4 regions of the Exiguobacterium sp. OS-77 genome follow, and region 1 is predicted to be linked to each of the others. Evidence: riboswitches for the same ligand, from Rfam matches in the RefSeq annotation. Region 1 holds a riboswitch; each other region holds the start of a gene.
The links. A riboswitch is a leader RNA that binds a small molecule or an ion and turns the genes downstream of it on or off. The one in region 1 is predicted to bind thiamine pyrophosphate.

Region 1 (4,999 bases):
GAGGCAGGATCTTCAGCCGATCGGATCAGTCACAAAATCGACACGATGACACTCGAACAAAAAATCGGGCAGATGATCATGCCGGACTTCCGGCAGTGGAATGGCAGCAATCATACGTCGCTTGCCCCAGAAGTCGCGAACATCATCGATCGCTATGATTTAGGCGGCGTCATCTTGTTTGCTGAGAACGTCAGCGAAACCGAACAGACGACGAAACTCGTTCATGATCTGCAAGAAGTCGTCAAACAAGACGCTAGCAACGATATTCCGCTCTTCGTCACGATCGACCAAGAAGGTGGAATCGTTACTCGGCTCGGAACAGGGACGAACTTACCTGGCAACATGGCGTTAGGTGCGACCCGCAGTAGCACATATGCCAATGATGCCGGTCATATCATCGGTTCGGAACTGCGTGCGCTCGGCATCAATGTCAACTTTGGTCCGGTTCTCGACGTCAACAGCAATCCTGGAAATCCTGTCATTGGTGTCCGCTCGTTCTCGAGTGATCCGGCGCTCGTCGGCACACTCGGTTCCGCTCTAATGAAGGGAATTCAGTCTGAAGGTGTCGCGGCGACCGCCAAACACTTCCCGGGTCACGGCGATACGGCGACCGATTCCCACTATGGATTACCGGTCGTTGACCGGTCCCTGCAGGAGCTAGAACAAGTCGAGCTCGTACCGTTCAAGCGAGCTATTGCTGAAGACATCGATATGATCATGACAGGACACATCGGGATGCCGCAAATCGAACCTGAAGTTGTCACGTCGACAAATGTTACCTTCCCTTTACCTGCGACGTTATCGGATGATGTCATCACGGGCGTACTGCGCGAAAAACTTGGTTACGATGGCATCGTCATCACAGACGCGTTGAACATGCAGGCGATCGCCGACAACTTCACGGAATCAGAAGCCGTCTTAAAGACGTTTGACGCCGGTGTCGATATCGCGCTCATGCCGACGATCCTTCGTTCCGAGCAGGATGTCACAAAACTCGACCGGATTTTCAAGGATGTGATCGCAGCAGTCAAAGATGGTCGCCTCTCAGAGGAACGGATCGATCAATCGGTTGAGCGGATTCTGACACTGAAAGCAGAACGCGGAATTTGGAACGGTACGACTGACACGACATCCCTAGCTGAAAAAATCGCGCAATCGAACCAAATCGTCGGTAGTCCCGAGCATAAAGCAAAAGAACGTGCGATGACGGAAGCCGCGGTCACACTCGTGAAAAATGATCAGCGGACCTTACCATTCAAACCGAAAAAGAATGCCAACGTTCTTGTGATCGCTCCTGCGGCGGATCAAACGGACAGCATGAAAAAAACGATCGCTTCCCTACCGAAGAATCGGAACTGGCACGTGACGACAGCGAATTACTCGGCTACTACGCTACCGCTCGACCAAAACCCGACATTACGGGCGCAACTCGATGCAGCAGATTACATCATCGTCGGTTCCAACGTCAACACGAGTGCTAAACTACTACCTACTGCACCAGAACAAGCGATTCCGGCTTCGATCTTCCGCTATGCGAAACAAACGGATACACCATCCGTCCTGCTCAGTCTCCGTAACCCATACGATGTCGCCGTACAACCGGACGCACCGGCACACGTCCTCGTCTATGGCTTCAAAGGCGATCCAAACGGTCCAGACTCCGAAGCAGGCAATCTAAAATCAGCGGGACCGAACCTGCCTGCAGGTATCAGAGCGATCTTCGGAACGTTCAAACCGCAAGGCACTTTACCGGTTGATGTGCCGGTCTTTAAGAACGGTGTCTTTACCGATCAACTGCATCTCGAATTCGGTGACGGCTTTAAAAACTGGAAAAAATGATGACGTGATACACCAAAAGACCGAAGCTCCTTAAAGGATGCCTCGGTCTTTTAATGATTGATACGGATATTCAGCTTCTTCTTTCGCACGATGGTAGACGCGGTATAACCAATAAGTCAGCAGTGCATAGACGACGATGACAAGAACAGCAGAAATATAGCTTCCCATGCTATACGCTACCTTGAAGTTTCGAGTCGATGCGGATATACCGGATAATACGATCAACGTTGGGATGATAAGTCCTACAAATCTTACTTTGACTTTACCAAGCATTCGTTGCATAGCATATGCCGCGAGGATCACAAGTGCGATCACGATGATTTCCATTCCAATCCCTACTCTCACTAAATGGTATTCCTAATTCTACCATCTAGTGATTCAAGAAGATACCGCTCGTGCTGGAATCGTTTCGTAAACTGATGCAAATGTCTCTTCCGTCCACCCCATGTGCCAGAAGAGTAACTCATAGTAACAACTCGTCACGAAATGACGTTTCATCCGCTCGCGTTCCGTCGGGCTCGCTTGCTCCGCCAGCGCATCAAGCCGTGCAATCTGTTCAAAGACGACCTTTTCAAACCATTCCGAGCTATACGTGTCGATCCATTGCTGATAGATTTTTTCTTCCGGTGTACACGTTAGTAATTGTTGCCCGACTTCATAATACAACCAGTAACATGGCAAGATGGCAGCAATCGTCTCACCGAGCGTTCCTTCACTCGCATGATGCATGTGCGAGACATACGCATATGCTGTCGGTGCCGGTTCAAATGCTTCAAGATCTGCTGCCGTAATACCGAGCGGCTCAAAAAATGATTGATGTAAGCTCAACTCTGCCTCGTAAGTCGAAGTAGCATGCTCGGCAAGTGTCGCAATCGTCGCGAAGTCGTCTGCTTTTGACGCTGCCTTCGCTTGAATCTTCGCAAAGTGTTTTAAGTAATAGGCATCCTGCATGACGTAATGCCGAAATTTCGAGAGCGGTAACGTCCCCTCCCCGATTCCTTGTACGAATGGGTGCGTAAAACTACTATCCCAATACGCTTGTGCCGCTTGTTTGATTTCTTGTGTGAATGTCATGATCTCATCCTCCTCGTTTAGTTATGAAACGAAAAAACACCACCCCGAAACACACGGGCATGGCGCAAGAAGAACAAGACTTGACGCCACTTCCCTCCGTAAGTACGAACTTAATCAGGTTCAAAGGGTCCGAACGTCTTCGTTCGTCTCAGTCGGTCTACCGACTCCCCTAGTGGTCATTATTCGATTCAAATTCACTATAGCATGCTGAAAACGGAAGTCAAGTTGTCTCCTTTTCGCTATACTATGGAGTGTCAGAAGACGGATATCGTCTCCATCTGCAGACCGATTCCGAACAGACATCGTTCCCGTACACTAAATTTAGTACCTGATACTATAATTCATTCTGTTACTTACAATTGGAGGATTTCATTATGCATACACCAACAAAAATCATGGCATCAGCCGTTATCGCTTCTGCTTTATTACTCCCAACAGCCGCATCCGCCGAACAAGTCGTCGATAAGACGATCGTCACACTCGGGGAGTCGCTCGGCGCAAAAGATAAAGCATGGGTGCTTTCACGTCTCAATGCACCGGAAGGGATTACACCGATCATCGCAACTTCTGCTGACGAGGAAAAATATCTCGGGAAAAACATCCCACAGTCGCAAAAAGGCGGCAACATGTATTCGTCGGCTAAAATCGAACTGACGGAAAAAGGAGATGGACTCTCCGTCTCGACGGAAAACATCACATGGGTGACGAAGGATATGTATCTCAACGCTCTCGTCACAGCGGGTGTCAAAGATGCCGACATCACGATTACTTCCCCTTACAAGGTGACCGGGACATCCGCCTTGACAGGAATCATGAAGGCGTACGATCAAACTTCCGCTGAAACCGGGATTAAGTTAAGTGACGAACGCAAGGATCTAGCACAGCAAGAATTATCAGTCACATCAGACGTCGGGAAAACCGTTGGAACGGATAAGGTGGCTGACTTGATGAATGAGATCAAGGCTGAGATCGCCAATCAAAAACCGGAAACCAAAGTCGAAATCGAAAACCTGATCGTCCAAGTCATTCAAAACAACAATATCCAATTGTCTGACGCACAAATGGACCGGCTGACGAATCTGTTCAATCAAATGGAGCAAGCGAACATCAACTGGGGACAAATCGAGAGTGGATTGAAAAATGCGGGACAAGACATCCACGCGTTCGCAACTTCAGAAGAAACGAAAGGATTTTTCGCTAAATTATTTGATGGACTCAGTGACTTCTTCAGTTCAATCGCGGGTGTGTTCAAATAATTCAGACTTCCGTAACTGACAAAAAAATAGTAAACTAGATGTATCTGAAACGAAAGGTGGTGTGAAAAGATGGACTTTGCCGCGTGCAAACACTGGTTGATGGAACAATTGTATCTGTTGCGCGCGATTTTTCATGAAATGGCGTTCTAAGGCACCCGTCTGTCCTTTTTTAAGAACTTCATGAATGAAAAATACTGCAAAGCGCATCTTTCACACGTTAGGGAGAGTGCTATTTGCGCTCTCCTTTTTTGATGCGCGCGAAAGGATCAATTGAATATGATGATTTGCGACATTCAACACCTGACAAAACAATTCGGAGGCGAGACGATCTTAGCGGATGTTTCCCTCTTCTTAAACGAACACGACCGTGTCGGTCTGATTGGACGAAACGGGAGTGGTAAGACGACATTACTCCGCTTGCTTGCTCGCCTCGAGCAACCGGACGGTGGTGTCATCTATCAAAAGAACGGTTTGACGATCGGCTACTTGGAACAACTTCCTGTATATAGTGAAACGATGACCGGACTCGACGTCCTTTGGACAGCGTTTGCAGAGACTCTTGCGATCCGTTCCCGGATGCAACAGTTGGAGCAAATGATGGCGACAGCACCAGATGATCTCGATGCACTACTCGTACGGTATGCGGAAGCGACGAATGCATTCGAGCAAAAGGACGGCTATCTGCTCGACTCGAAGATCGAACGCATGGTGAACGGATTACATCTCCGTCCGTTACTCACTCGTCCTTTCCACCAGTTGAGCGGTGGTGAACAGACGAAGATTTGTCTCGGTCGCATGTTACTCATGGAACCAAATCTGCTTATTCTTGA
Region 2 (4,999 bases), 640 kb from region 1:
CTGAACTACCTCACCTTCACGGAAGAGATTCCGCAACATCAACCGAACACCGAACGGAAACGGATTGACCGGTTTCATGATCAAAATACTTATCTGATCGGCAAGGAAGACGATCGACTCGTCGCGATGATCGCCATTCGGAAGCATCGTCCTTTTTCGCTTGAGGAAAAGGGCGTGACGCTAGATGAGACACTGACGGACCCAGCGGAAATCCGTTTACTCAGCGTTCGTCCCGAATACCGCAATAGTCTTACGTTCATGCAATTGATGCGCTTTTTGATGGTCTACTTGGAGCGGGAAACGATTGATCATGTCTATATCAGTGGTACGACACGGGAAGCTAAACTATATGCGCGGTTCGGCTTCACACCAATCGCAGCAACGCTCGGTAGTGGCGATGCCCAGTTCGTACCGATGTTGTTGTCGCGCGCAACATACGAACGGTCCGTCATCGCGGACGTTTTACGTCCTCTGCATTTTCTAGCCGGTCCGGTCGAGGTTGCACCAACAGTCCGCCAAGCGGCGCAACAAGCACCGCGCCCACACCGGACGGCTTCGATGCGCCAGCTCGATCAAGATTTACGTGGTCGGATGTGTCAGTTGCTGGATTTGCCACATGTCTCGATGGCTGTTGGCAGTGGCACCCTCGCCAACGATATTGTCGCACAACAACTGAGTGGACATGGATTGATCCTAAACGGTGGCGAGTTCGGTCAACGCTTGATCGATCACGCGGCACGAGCAGGAAAGTCATTTGATATCCACCTGCTTCCGTCCGGTCACCCAATCGAATTAGAACAGCTCGCAAGCCAGCTGCATCAAACGGAGTACGACTGGATTTGGTTGACGCATTGTGAGACGTCTACGGGCGTTCTCTACGATCTCGATGCGGTAAAAGCGCTGTTAAATCAACGAACCGCACTCATCGTCGATGCGATCAGCGCCGTCGGGACCGGACGTTTCTCATACGCTGGCTGCAGATTCGTCACGACCGTCTCCGGAAAGGCAATTGGAGGTTTACCGGGTCTTGCGTTCATCGGTCATACAGACTGCATCCTACCTTCTCCACGTGTTCCACGTTATCTGGATCTCGGACTCTATGCGGAAGGCGTCGCCTTTTCCGGCTCATCGAACTTGTTGCTGGCTTGTCAGGCAGCGCTCGATGCCCTTGATCTCGATCAAGCCGCCATCAAGATGACTTATCTCGAACAGGTCGTTCGAGCGACTGGTTTTAACCTGCTTGCGACTCAAGAAGCACAAGCGCCGGGAATTCTGACGATCGTCCATCCGTCGGCAACCGCTTTAGGAGACGCTCTCCGGATCCAGGGCTATCATGTTCAATATGAAAGCGACTATCTCGTCCATAATCAATGGCTCCAAATCTCAACGATGGGACAGACGACGATGCGGCACATCGAACGTCTCATCCGAGTATTAGTCCGTGAAAACCAACGCATCACCATAAAAAATGAAAAAAATGAAAGACCTCTTAACCCTTGATTTCAAGCGGTTTGGAGGTCTTTCGACTTTAAAAAATAAAAAATAGAGGTTTAAGGATTTAAAACATAGGGGTATAAACTCACTAGCACCGCATCAAACCGGTGACTTACTCACACATGTTTCTCAATATCAGCGTAATGACCTGGGAGAGAAATGCAAAGTCACGAAAGCGTCAGATTCAAAGCGAGTCTGAAACCGATTGTCTTAGCATGTTTCATATTGTTCAGGACTTGTCCTGCTCCTACATTCATTACCTTTTGAGGGCTATACCAAATTCAAGGGGGAAATGAACATGTCAGTTAAATTAACAGCCGAAAAACGCGAGGTACGTCCACGCTCACTCCGTAAACAATTACGTCATGAAGGAAAAGCTCTTGGTGTCGTGTATGGTTACAAAGTGGAAAGTACACCAATCTCATTCGAAGAAAAAGAATTGCTTAAAATCGTTCGAGAAAACGGTGAGAACGTCTTGATTTCACTGAAACTCGACGGTAAAAATATTAACGTCTTGATCAACCGTCGTGATATGGATGTCTTCACACCAACTGTCGATCACGTTGAATTCATCGCCGTTAAAATGGATGAAGAGACAGAAGTCGAAGCAGACGTCGTACTCGTCGGCGAAGCAGCTGGCGCTAAAGTCGGTGGATTCCTGTCACAGACACTCTTTAAAGTAACAGTCGCAGCTACACCAGATAAATTACCAGAGAACGTCGAAGTCGACGTCACGAACCTCGAAATCGGCGATTCGATTTCTGTTGCTGATCTTCCAGAACAAAAAGATTTCCGTATCGTCACAGAAGGCGACATTCAAGTCGCAGCTGTCGTCGAATCAACGCTTGAACAAGAGCTTGAGGAAATCGAAGAAGCAGAAGCTGAGGCACAAGCGGAAGCTGGTGAAGACAACGAAGCGGAAGCTACGGAAGAGTCTTCAGAAGAAGCAAAAGAAGAGAACGAAGACAACAAATAAGTCGTTTGACGATACGCCCTTCGTGGCGTATCGTTTTTTTGTGTCTTGACAATAGACAGAAGATTGCCTAAAGTGAACAGCGTATCACCTATTACCATATCCACTAGGGGAGCCCATTTGGCTGAGACGATTCACTTCGGACCCTTCGAACCTGATCTAGTTCATACTAGCGTAGGAAAGTGGAGCGATCACATCCAATGACTCCTGCTGCGCGCAGTTTTTCTGAGGACCGCTCTCTTTTTTACGGAGGGCGGTCTTTTTTGGCGTCTCCCCCATTCTAAGGAGGACGTACCTAATGCAAAACTGGAAAATGAAAGAAATTATGGTCATGATGATGCTCGCCGTCGCTTGCGGGGTCATCTATCTTGGTTGGTCAACACTCTGGTTACCGATGTCTGCGATCTTCGGACCTGTCGGTGCCAACTGGATGTTTGGGATCTGGATCATCGCGAGCCCGCTCGTCGCAGCAATCATTCAAAAACCAGGTGCCGCTCTCATCGCGGAAATCGTCGCGGCAGCCGTCGAGCTGTTCACGGGTAGTCACTTTGGTTTATCGGCTCTACTGATCGGGGTATGCCAAGGGCTTGGTGCGGAAATCGTCTTTGCGATGACGCGTTATCGCCGTTATGACACATGGACATTGATGTTATCGGGTGTTGGAGCCGCGATTGGTAGCATTGTCTATAGTCTGATCGCGAACGGATTCGGTTACTACACGACGACGACGTTGCTTGCGACAACTGGCTTACAATTAATTAGTGGCGCATTACTGGGCGGCTTGCTTGCAGCGATTCTCGTCCGTCGCCTTGTTGCGACCGGTGTCTTGAACGGGTTTGCGGCAGGACGTGCGAAACGGGAAGTCGCATGATTACTGTCGACGATCTCAGCATCCGCTACCCCGGTCAGATGAAGTCGGTGCTCGATCATGTATCGCTGACGATCGAGCAAGGAACGACCCTTCTGCTCGGACGAAGCGGGAGTGGCAAGACGACACTGCTTCATGCCCTAGCCGGACTGACACCAGAGACGATTGAAGTCGAACAGACTGGAACCGTTACCCGGTCCGGTTCGGTCGGAGTGCTGTTCCAAAATCCAGAAGAACAGTTCTGCATGGAAACGATCGGACGGGAAATCGCTTTTAGCTTAGAAAACCGGTCGATTCCACGCGCAGAGATGGAGGAACGCATTGAACGCTTACTCGCACTCGTTGGTCTCCCTCTCCCCTTCTCGACACCAATCGCGAGTCTATCCGGGGGGATGAAACAACGCCTCGCGCTCGCCGCGGTCCTGGCACTTGAGCCGACGATCTTATTACTCGATGAACCAACAGCTCAGATTGACCCGATCGGGCAACACGAGCTGATGGCGTTGATCTTTCGGATTCAGAAAGAACATGATTTAACGATCGTCTTGATCGAACACCAACTCGATGTCTGTTTACCTTACATCGACAAAATCGTCTTACTTGAGGACGGATCGGTGACTGCAACGGCGCATCCGCAGGATTTGTTCCCGCAGGCGTATACGGATCTTCAATCGAAAGGGATCGCTGTTCCCTCTTTGTATCCGTACACGTTAGAGACGTTACCCATAGATGGACCACAAGCAGCGCGACTTCATGTGCTTCCTCCAGTCGCTACTGCAGGCATTCCCTTGTTACACGTCGCTGCATTATCGACGAAAGCACCTTACCCGCTGACCGATGCGACATTTTCCCTGAAGACGGGAGAATGGGTGATGCTGCTCGGGGCAAACGGCTCCGGGAAAAGTACGTTGCTTGCAACACTCGGTCGGTTGCTCTCGCATCGTGGAACATATCGGTTCCAGGAACGTCCGGCTCAGCGTTACTCCCGGCGACGCTTTTATGAGCACGTTGGTTATGTCTTTCAACAACCGGATCTGCAGTTTCTCAAACTGACAGTCGAAGCGGAAATCGACTGGAGTCACCGGGCAGCGACGAGTGATGAGCGCACAGCGTTGCTCGAACGACTGGAACTCGCATCTGTCAAACAGCAGTCACCGCTTGCGCTTAGTACGGGGCAACAACGACGGCTCAGCGTCGCGACGATGCTCGGGCAGACGAAGGATTTATTGTTGCTCGATGAACCGACGTTCGGACAGGATGGATTGACGACACGGCGGCTCATGGAACAGTTGTTGACGGAACAACAAAACGGAACGACGCTCGTCATGGCAACACACGATATGGAACTCGTTGCCCGATACGCGGATCGTGTCCTCGTCATGGAGCAAGGCCGGATTGCCTTTGACGGACGTCCGAGCGAGTTATTCGCTGACGTTCCGTTACTCGAACGCTGTCAGCTACAACGTCCACTTTCGTACCAATTCCAGGAGGTGAAGCGCAATGCAGACGAACGCGTCACCGTTCGCTAAACTCAATCCTGTCATTAAGGGGAGCGGATTGGTTTTGATCATGTTTGCCTTGATTGCAACGAACGACTGGGTCAAGACGTTGGTGTTCCTGAGTTTTGCTATCGCTCTGCTACTCCTCTCCGGGTGGGGTCCTCG
Region 3 (4,999 bases), 1.0 Mb from region 1:
AGTACGCCCGCCTGTCGCGAATATCGATCAAGCGTTGCTTGTCGTCTCGGCGGCAGAACCTGATTTTTCAGCGCATCTACTCGACCGATTTCTCGTCTTGATCGAAGCGAAGGAAATCCAACCCGTCATCCTGTTAACGAAGATGGATTTACTTGACGAAGTCAAAGGACCGGCTGTCCGAGAGGCGATTGCCGCTTACCGGAAGATTGGGTATACGGTCATCGAGACATCAAGTGAGACGTTGACGGGTGTTGAGCAAGTCCGTCCGTTACTTGCTGGAAAAACGAGCGTTCTCGCCGGACAATCCGGTGTCGGGAAAAGTTCATTGCTCAATGCACTGGAGCCCTCTCTTGATTTAGAAACAAGTGCGATCTCGAAATCACTCGGACGCGGACGTCATACGACGCGCCACGTCACATTAATGCCGCTTGCCGAAGGATTGATTGCCGATACGCCAGGTTTCTCGAACCTCGATTTTCCGTATGATATGGAAATCGAGGATGTACGGTGGAGTTTTCCTGAATTCGTCGCTGTACAAGATGATTGTAAATACCGAGGTTGCTTGCATTTGAATGAACCCGGTTGTGCCGTCAAGGAAGCCGTCGAAGCCCAAGAAATCATGTCCTCTCGTTATGAGAACTATGGTATGTTTATAGACGAAATCAAGAATCGAGCCCGGAGGTATTGAAGATGATTAAAATTGCACCATCGATCTTATCAGCAGATTTTGCGAATCTTGAGCGTGATGTCAAAGCAGTCGAAGCAGCAGGCGCGGACTATATCCATTTTGATGTCATGGACGGTCAGTTCGTACCGAACATCTCATTTGGATTACCTGTGCTTAGCAGCTTACGTCAAAAGACGGATATGATTCTCGATGTCCATTTGATGATTGACCAGCCAGAACGTTTCGTTGAAGATTTCGTCAAGGCAGGGGCTGACATCGTGACGTTCCACGTCGAAGCGACGAATCATGTCCATCGTGTCTTGCAACAAATCAAAGCAGCGGGCGCAAAGGCAGGAGTCGTCTTGAATCCCCATACGCCATTATCAACGATTGAACACGTCCTTGAGGATGTCGATATGGTTTTATTGATGACGGTCAATCCGGGCTTCGGTGGACAAGCCTTCATCGAGCGTGTCATGCCGAAACTCGCAGCACTTGCGCAAATGAAAGCAGATCGTGGTCTGACATTTGAAATCGAGATTGACGGTGGCGTCAATCCGGAAACGGCAAAGCTTTGCATCGATAACGGTGCGAACGTTCTCGTCGCAGGATCAGCAATCTACAATGCACCAGATTATGCGGAAGCGATCACTAGCATTCGTCAAGGGGCTGCCGTATAATAAGAACGAGAAAACGAAATATGATGACCGCAAGGGGTGTCGCTTGAAAAGCGGCTGAGAGGAGTCTTTTAGACTTTAACCCTTCGAACCTGTTCCGTTCAAACGGACGTAGGGATGTGGCGCACGCAGGCAGTACGGCGTTCGTCGTACTGCCTTTTTGCGTCCTCTCGTACAATGAAGGAGGAATAATAACATGAAACGGTTACAAATGATGATGGAAATTGCCATCTTTGCCAGTCTCGGAGTCGTCTTTGATTTACTGATTCCATTCAAAATGCCACAAGGAGGCTCAATCAGCTTAGCGATGTTACCGATCTTCGTCATGGCATTTCGCCACGGTGTCGTTGGAGGGGTCGTTACGGGAGCGCTTGTCGGTACGATTCAATTGATGTTCGCTCCACAAGTCTTGACGATCGTTCAACCGATGCTTGACTATACGATTGCGTATGGTGTCGTCGGATTAAGTGGTCTGTTCGCGCGTCAAGTCAGACTAGCCGCGCGCAATGGACAAAAGAAAAGCTTGATGGCGTTCGTTCTCCTGGCGACGTTATTAGGCGCAGGACTCCGTTATATCTGTCATGTCATCAGTGGAATCGTCTTTTTTGCCGAGTATGCCGAAGGTCCAGTCGTACCGTATTCATTGATTTATAACGCGACATACATGGTACCGTCTTACGTTCTTTGTGGTGTCGTTGCGGGTCTTTTATTCACGACTGCGCCACGCTTACTACGTTATTCGGCACGAGGCGTCTGAGATGCGGGCGATTCTCGTCTGTGCCGGTCCGCGAGAAGAAGCGCCGGATTTACGGACGTTTTGTCAGCCAGGTGATTTTATCGTCGGTGTTGACGGTGGTGTTCAGACGATTGAATCGTTTGGGCTGACATGCGACCTGACGATTGGTGATTTTGATTCGCTTGGTTATGTACCAGAAGGGGCAATCGTTCATCCGGCCGAGAAAGATGAAACGGATCTCGAACTGGCACTTCGTACAGTCTCAGAGAAGAAACAGTTTGAGGATACCTTCATTATCGGGGCGACAGGTGGGCGGCTCGACATGACCGTCCAAAATGTATATTTATTGAAGCGATACCCAGAGGCACGACTCGTGACGAAACGAGAAGAGGTACGATACTTGGCTGAGGGAACGTATGCAGTCGAAGCAGGGAGCTATTATTATCTTTCGTTCATTCCACTCGTACCATCGACTTTAAGCTTATCCGGAGTCAAATATCCACTTGATGCACATCCAGTACCGGTCGGAGGTTCCTTGACCGTCAGTAATGAATGGTGTGCGTCAGAAGCGAAGGTAGAGCTCCATCAAGGAGAACTATTGATGATGCGGACGCTTAAGGAATAGCGCAATCATAGGAAAGAGGCCGTGGATGACTCCGCGACCTCTTTTTGTGTGAAATTATTCTTCGAGTTGAGAAGGGGCGACACGGATGTCGCTTTGAGCGGATAGATGTTTTCCTTTGACGAAGAGATGATAACTTCCCCACATGACAAGGAAGAAAGGAACACCAATGTATAGAGCGATTCGTTGATCCGCTTGAAACGCAAGACTGACGAGGACGACGACGTTAAGTGTCAACGAAATCAGTGGTAACACCGGATAGAGTGGTGTCTTGAATTTCAGTTCGGATACATCGTGTCCGTTTCGGACGAACTGACGACGAAATGCAAGCTGAGAAGCAGAGATCGAAATCCAGCCGACTTGAGCCCCGAGTCCGGCTAAGGACAAGAGCCAAATGAAGACGGTATCTTCTGCGAAAAATGCGGTCAGAAGCGATAACATCGCGAACATCATCGTAAAGAGTAAAGCACGCATTGGCACACCACGTGCATTGACGTAAGATAATTTCTTTGAAATCATCCCTTCTTGCGCCATTGCCCATAACATCCGAGTCGCCGCATATAATCCGGAGTTTCCGACGGATAATAGTGCCGTCAAGACGACGATATTCATCAAATCAGCAGCGTACGGAATGCCGATCGCATCAAAGACCATGATGAACGGACTGCTGACTCCGCCAGCCGTCTCATACGGAATTAATGCACCAACGATCGTAATCGATAAGACGAAGAAGATGAACGTCCGCCAGACTGTATTGCGGATCGCTTTTGGAATCGATTTTTCTGGCGTGTCGGACTCCCCAGCCGCAACACCGATCAATTCCGTTCCTTGGAAGGCGAAGTTGACGGCGATCATCGTCGTCAAGACACCAAGAATCCCGTTTGGAAACCAACCGCTTGCCGTAAAGTTAGCGAATAACGATGTTGGGCGATCTGCTTCCATCGGTAACCAGCCGAACCAAGCAGCGCCACCTAAAATGATGAAGAATAGGATCGCGAGGACCTTCAAACTCGAGAACCAGAATTCAGCTTCACCGAATGCTTTGGCGGAGACGGCATTCAGACCGAACAGCAAGACCGTAAAGGCGGTACACCAGACGACGACGGGTACATTCGGAAACCAGCGGTCCATTAAACTGCCGGCAGCTGTGATTTCGAGTGCCACCGTCACGGCCCAGCCGAGCCAATAAATCCAACCGACGGCAAAGCCGATCCCTGGTCCGATGAAGCGGGTCGTATAGGTCTGAAATGACCCCGAGACCGGCAGATAGACCGCTAATTCCCCTAGACATAACATTGTCAGATACATGATGGTCCCACCCACGATGTAACTGAGGACCGCCCCGAGAGGTCCTGCTTGTGAAATCGTTAATCCTGACCCTAAAAATAAGCCTGTTCCGATGATTCCGCCAAGTGAAATCATGAACAGATGTCGACTCGTCATCTCTCGTTTGAGTTGCATGATGACTTCCCCCAATTCTGACAAAATAAAGTACGTTCCTATTGTAAGCGTTTTCAATAAAAGCGACAATTAGTTTATGAGAAAAATAAATGAGGGCATAAAAAAACCGGAAGGGAAGATTCCCATCCGGTGGTTGCGCCTTATACGCGTTCGACTTTACCTGATTTAAGAGCTCGAGCTGAAACCCAAACCTTTTTCGGCTTACCGTCGACGAGGATACGTACTTTTTGTACGTTGACTCCCCAAGTACGTTTTGTTTTGTTCAATGCGTGTGAACGGTTGTTACCCGACTTTGGCGATTTCCCAGTAACGTAGCATTTACGTGCCATGCGTTCCGCCTCCTTTTATGTTGTTTTGCGTTCGTCCTAATAGACACTTTGCTATCTTAGCATGGTGTCAGGGCGGTTGCAACATAAAAAAAGTAGCTGACAAGAAAAAAACTTGACAGACAACCTCGAAATTTAAAATAATGGATGAGGATGATGGTAAAAGTTCATTTGACCGCTACTATTTTTCACTTATTCATTGTATAGTCAGTACGGCGACTTTTCAATAGTAGGTCCTTATAGTAGAATTATGAGAAGAATACAATATTCAAAGGGGGCTACTCAGGTGGCGATCGAGATGAAAACGACCTATGGAAAGATTGATGTAGATAATGATGTCGTCGCGCAACTTGCGGGCGGCGCGGCAATGGAATGTTTTGGTGTCGTTGGTATGGCATCCCAGTCTCAAATCAAGGATGGTCTTGCTGAACTCTTAAAACGTGAGAACTTTGCACGCGGTGTCATCGTTCGACAGGCTTCAGAGCAGGTCCATATCGATATGCATATCAT
Region 4 (4,999 bases), 410 kb from region 1:
AAATCGTTGAGCTTGGAAAAGAAATCGAGAAATATAAAGCGAAACTAAAACGCCAAGAAAAACTACTCGGTGATCGTCTTCGTGTCATGCAAGAGAATGATGGAAACTCAATTAAATGGGAAGAAGTCATCTTTGGCGCTAAAAACGTTGGTGACCTCGTAAGCCGTGTCATGGCAGGGAAATCCATTTCAAAACAAGATGATAAAATGATCACGGATTACCAAAATACGCAAAAGCAATTAGCGGATGCGCAACAAAAAGTAAAAGAAAAGAAAGCGCAGTTGGTCGTTGAGAAAAAAGAATTAAAACGTCAACAAGCGGATCTTGAATCACAATTAAAAGAGCGGAACAAACGCTTAAAAGAACTACGTAAGAAAAAAGAAAAGTTCGAAACACAATTGATGGATGCAAAAGAAGTCCAGCAAATTTTGATCGCTCAAGAAAAAGCGATTGCAGCTGAAAAAGCAGCGCGTGAACGAGAAGCTCGAATCGAAAAAGAGCGTCAAGCTCAAGCGGCACGTGAAGCAAAAGCACGGGCAGAGGCTGAAGCAGCTCAAGCAGCAGCTCAGAAAGAAGCGGAACAACAAGCAGCTAAAGAAGCGGCAGCTCAGCAAGCAGCACAAGAGAAGGCAGCGCAGTCAGCAAAACCTTCTGGTTCGACTAAACAATCGGCACCAAAACCATCTACACCAGCACCAACTGCGCCAGCACCGTCAGCTCCTGCGACACCTAAACCGTCACCATCATCAGGCGGACTCTTCATTCATCCAACTGCTGGTGCTGTGACACAAGGGTATGGTTCTGCAGGCGGAGAAAACGGTTATACGTTCCATAACGGGATTGATTTCGGTGGTCCAGTTGGCACGCCAATCGTGGCAGCTGCAACTGGTACAGTCATTACAGCATCAGGTGGCGGACCTTACGGAAATCACATCATGATTGCTCACCAATTGAACGGGAAGACATATACGACAGTCTATGCACATATGAGTTCATTGAACGCTAGTGCAGGTCAACGCGTCAGCCAAGGTCAACAAATCGGTACACGTGGTAGCACAGGAAACTCAACAGGTCCACACTTGCACTTCGAAATTCACGTTGGTGGATACAGCTACAGTGCAACAGGTCCAGCTAACTCAGTAAATCCAATGACTATGTTTTAAACAGTTAAGAATCGTTGCATATGCAACGATTCTTTTTTTTATATTTGATAAGAAATATATATATTACAAAAAAACGTTTTCACTTGAAATGTAAATGAAATTTTTTTGAAACGATTAGGGTGCTATAATCTATTTCAGATATGAGAGAAACTTGAATACTATAATAAAAAATGAAAATACATAAGTGAGGAAAACGATATATGCTAAAAAAACTAATTTCTACCATTGTTTTAGGGGCATTACTTACAACAGGTACACAACCGATCGCGGCAGCAACGATTAAAGAAAAAAAGGCTGAAAATGCCGCTGAACAACGTAAATTAGAAAAAGAGATTAAAAAGCAAGAAGCTAAAATTTCAAAAGAACAACGTCAAATCAATCGAATCGACGCAGCGATTAACGAAAAGATTTTCCAAGTTTCCGAAAAAAATAAACAAATTAAACAGTTAAGCAATCGAATCGATGAGTTAAAGGCAGACATCGTTCGTTACGAGGAGATGCTACAGAAGCAGGAAGAACTACTCGGTGATCGTTTACGTGTTTTCCAAGAAAACGATGGAAACTCGATTAAGTGGGAAGAAGTCATTTTTGGATCAAAGGATTTAGGTGATTTATTCAGCCGTGTCATGGCGGGTAAAAAGATTGCTGAACAAGATGATAAAATGATTTCAGATTACATCGCGACACAACAAAAATTAGCAGAAGCAAAACAAGCACTTGTTGAGAAAAAAGCGGAGCAAATGCAAGAAAAGAAAGTATTGCTTGAACAAAAAAAAGCGTTAAAAGTTCAAATGAAAGAGCGTAGTGCTACACTCAAAAAATTACGAAAAGGGAAGACGAAGTTTACGACAGAACTGTTAGACGCAAAAGAACTGCAAGCGACTCTCGAAGCGCAAGAACGTGCGATTGCGGCAGCGAAGGCAGCGGCTAAAGCAGCGGCTGAAAAAGCAGCAGCAGAGAAAGCGGCAGCTGAAAAAGCGGCTAAAGCAAGTGCTCAAGCAGCAAAACAAGCCAATAAGAATACAGAATCAACAAGTTCAGATACAACACCAATCGCTTCAGGTGGTGGGAAATTTGTCCGACCATCTTCTGGTGGGGTATCACAAGGATTCGGACCAGCTAGTGGAGCAAACGGTTATACATTCCATAATGGCGTCGATTTCAAAGGTCCCGTCGGATCTCCGATCGTCGCAGCAGCAGCCGGAACCGTCATTACAGCATCAGGTGGTGGACCTTACGGAAACCACGTCATGATTTCACATTTCTTGGATGGAAAAGTCTATACGACGGTTTACGCTCATATGAGCTCATTATCTGTTCATGCAGGACAAACGGTCTCTCAAGGTCAGCAAGTCGGAACACTTGGTAGTACAGGGAATTCAACAGGACCACACTTACATTTCGAACTACATGTCGGAGGCTATCAATACAGTGCTTCTTCTCCTTTAAATGCAGTCAATCCATTGGCATATCTGTAATCAAAACGGGCTTCGGCTCGTTTTTTTTTCTTTCCTATGCTACAGTTAAGGCGAAACGAATACTTGAGCAACTAGGGGAGCTGGAGGAATCCGGCTGAGAGGAAAACCAATCTGTTTTCGACCCTATTACCTGAACTGGATAATACCAGCGTAGGAAAGTTGAGCCGAACGGATACCGGAATGCGTGTATAACGCTTTCGTATAGCGTCGACTGCTTTTTTACAGCGGTCGACGCTTTTTTGTCGGTCACGACTCCCTTATATTGCTCGATGGGAAGGTGAAAAGAATATGAAACATGTACTGACGATTGCGGGATCCGACTCCGGTGGTGGAGCTGGGATTCAAGCAGATTTAAAAACATTTTCAGCTTTAGGCGTTTATGGAATGAGCGTCCTGACAGCTGTCACGGCGCAAAATACGTTGGGTGTTCAAGCGGTGGAAGAGTTATCTCCAGAAATCGTAGATGCCCAGTTAACGTCGATTTTTTCAGACATTCGTGTCGATGCGATCAAAATCGGAATGGTCTCGAATGCGCAGACGATTCGTCTCATTGCTACACATCTCCGCAAACAGACAGTTCCGATCATATTAGATCCCGTCATGGTCGCTAAAGGGGGACATGCCTTATTACGGACGGAGGCTGAACAAGCATTGATTTCGGAGCTTTTACCGCTTGCGACACTCGTCACACCAAATTTACCGGAAGCGGAGCGTTTAACAGGACGATCGGTCACCAATCTAGATGAAATGCGACTGGCGATGCATCAATTAGCTACACAGACAGGGGCAGTATTACTAAAAGGTGGACATCTCTCAGGAGCTGCGACGGATTTGTTGTTTGATGGGGAAGTAGAACACCGCTTCACATCGGAACGGTTAGACAATCAACATACTCATGGAACTGGTTGTACCTTATCTGCGGCGATTGCGGCGCGGATGGCGCTTGGAGAAGATTTTACAGATAGTGTAAGACAAGCAAAGAGCTATGTCACGGAGGCGATTCGTCATGGATTTGCTCTCGGACAAGGTATTGGACCGACACATCATTTTCATTCACTTTGGAGGGATACACATGTTTACGACCATTCTTGAACACAAACCACTCATTCACCATCTGACGAACACGGTAACGATCAACGACTGCGCAAACGTCACACTCGCTGTTGGAGCATCACCCGTCATGGCGGAAGACATTCGCGAAGTAGAAGAGATGGTTAGACTCGCGCAAGCCCTTGTCTTAAACATTGGTACGATCGATGCAGACATGCAAGCAGCTCAACGACTTGCAGCCCGTGAAGCGGGACGTTTGAATGTCCCGATCGTTCTTGATCCAGTTGGAGCAGGGTCAACGACATTACGTACTGCCTTTTCTAAAGAACTCATTGATCTCGGGTGTACGGTCATCAAAGGAAATACTTCTGAAATCAAGACGTTACTTGGGGAAGACGGACGAACTAAGGGAGTCGATGCTGCGGGAGATGCAATGATGGATCGAGAAAGTATTCGTGCATTCGCTCGCAAACACAAATCTGTCCTCGTCGTGACAGGTCCGAACGACTATATCACGGATGGAACGCGCGAAATGGAATTACATGTAGGAACACCTCGTCTAGGAGACATCACGGGTACGGGCTGTATGACGGCTTCCTTGATTGCGAGCTTCCTCGGCGCAGGATATACGGCGTTTGAGGCGGCTGTTCACGGAACATTCGTCATGGGAAAAGCAGGAGAACAAGCAGTCTCTGCGCAAGGTCTTGGTGATTTTAAACGAGAATTGTTCAATGCGATCAGCCTCATGACGGAGCAAGAACTGGTGGAGGTGACAGAACGTGTCAATTGATTACTCCATCTATGCAGTGACGGATCGTCGGTACCATCCTGGCGTCGCGATCGAGACGGTCGTTGAGGAAGCTGTTTTAGGTGGTGCGACGATCGTGCAACTACGAGAAAAAACCGCACAAGGAAAGGAATTCTACGATCAGGCAGTTCGGTTGAAGAGACTGACGGATCGACACGACATTCCTTTGATCATCAATGACCGGATCGATATCGCGTTACTCGTCGGAGCTGGTTTGCATATCGGACAAGAAGACATTCCTTTAACCGCAGCACGTCGCCTTTTACCAGATGCTGTAATTGGTGTGTCGGTAGCCACTGTTGCACAAGCGATTGAAGCAGAACGAGACGGAGCCTCTTATTTAGGCGTGGGATCTCTATTTGCGACGTCATCCAAAGCGGACGCTGATTCCATGTCGCATACGATGCTTCAGGCGATTCGGGAAGCCGTACGATTACCTCTAATCGGTATTGGTGGAATCACAGCAACAAATGTCTCCACCCTTCCCATCCCGCTAGAAG

Region 2: another riboswitch for thiamine pyrophosphate. It lies ahead of EXG77_RS07825 (ECF transporter S component); the one in region 1 lies ahead of tenA (thiaminase II).
Region 3: another riboswitch for thiamine pyrophosphate. It lies ahead of thiT (energy-coupled thiamine transporter ThiT); the one in region 1 lies ahead of tenA (thiaminase II).
Region 4: another riboswitch for thiamine pyrophosphate. It lies ahead of thiD (bifunctional hydroxymethylpyrimidine kinase/phosphomethylpyrimidine kinase); the one in region 1 lies ahead of tenA (thiaminase II).

The regions. Positions count from the first base shown of each region.
Region 1 is NZ_DF239008.1:2,195,125-2,200,123, forward strand. Features, by position in the region: gene EXG77_RS11340 (glycoside hydrolase family 3 protein) at 1-1,839, shown strand, start outside; gene EXG77_RS11345 (hypothetical protein) at 1,870-2,166, opposite strand; gene tenA (thiaminase II) at 2,218-2,913, opposite strand; TPP riboswitch at 2,988-3,094, opposite strand; gene EXG77_RS11355 (DUF1002 domain-containing protein) at 3,288-4,169, shown strand; gene abc-f (ribosomal protection-like ABC-F family protein) at 4,449-4,999, shown strand, end outside.
Region 2 is NZ_DF239008.1:1,559,357-1,564,355, reverse strand. Features, by position in the region: gene EXG77_RS07835 (GNAT family N-acetyltransferase) at 1-1,500, shown strand, start outside; gene EXG77_RS07830 (50S ribosomal protein L25/general stress protein Ctc) at 1,793-2,470, shown strand; TPP riboswitch at 2,566-2,665, shown strand; gene EXG77_RS07825 (ECF transporter S component) at 2,766-3,338, shown strand; gene EXG77_RS07820 (ABC transporter ATP-binding protein) at 3,335-4,864, shown strand; gene EXG77_RS07815 (energy-coupling factor transporter transmembrane protein EcfT) at 4,836-4,999, shown strand, end outside.
Region 3 is NZ_DF239008.1:1,172,262-1,177,260, forward strand. Features, by position in the region: gene rsgA (ribosome small subunit-dependent GTPase A) at 1-688, shown strand, start outside; gene rpe (ribulose-phosphate 3-epimerase) at 691-1,347, shown strand; TPP riboswitch at 1,370-1,479, shown strand; gene thiT (energy-coupled thiamine transporter ThiT) at 1,541-2,101, shown strand; gene EXG77_RS05700 (thiamine diphosphokinase) at 2,103-2,705, shown strand; gene EXG77_RS05705 (amino acid permease) at 2,760-4,163, opposite strand; gene rpmB (50S ribosomal protein L28) at 4,304-4,492, opposite strand; gene EXG77_RS05715 (Asp23/Gls24 family envelope stress response protein) at 4,776-4,999, shown strand, end outside.
Region 4 is NZ_DF239008.1:2,601,774-2,606,772, reverse strand. Features, by position in the region: gene EXG77_RS16640 (M23 family metallopeptidase) at 1-1,163, shown strand, start outside; gene EXG77_RS13380 (murein hydrolase activator EnvC) at 1,364-2,641, shown strand; TPP riboswitch at 2,705-2,815, shown strand; gene thiD (bifunctional hydroxymethylpyrimidine kinase/phosphomethylpyrimidine kinase) at 2,930-3,733, shown strand; gene thiM (hydroxyethylthiazole kinase) at 3,714-4,481, shown strand; gene thiE (thiamine phosphate synthase) at 4,471-4,999, shown strand, end outside.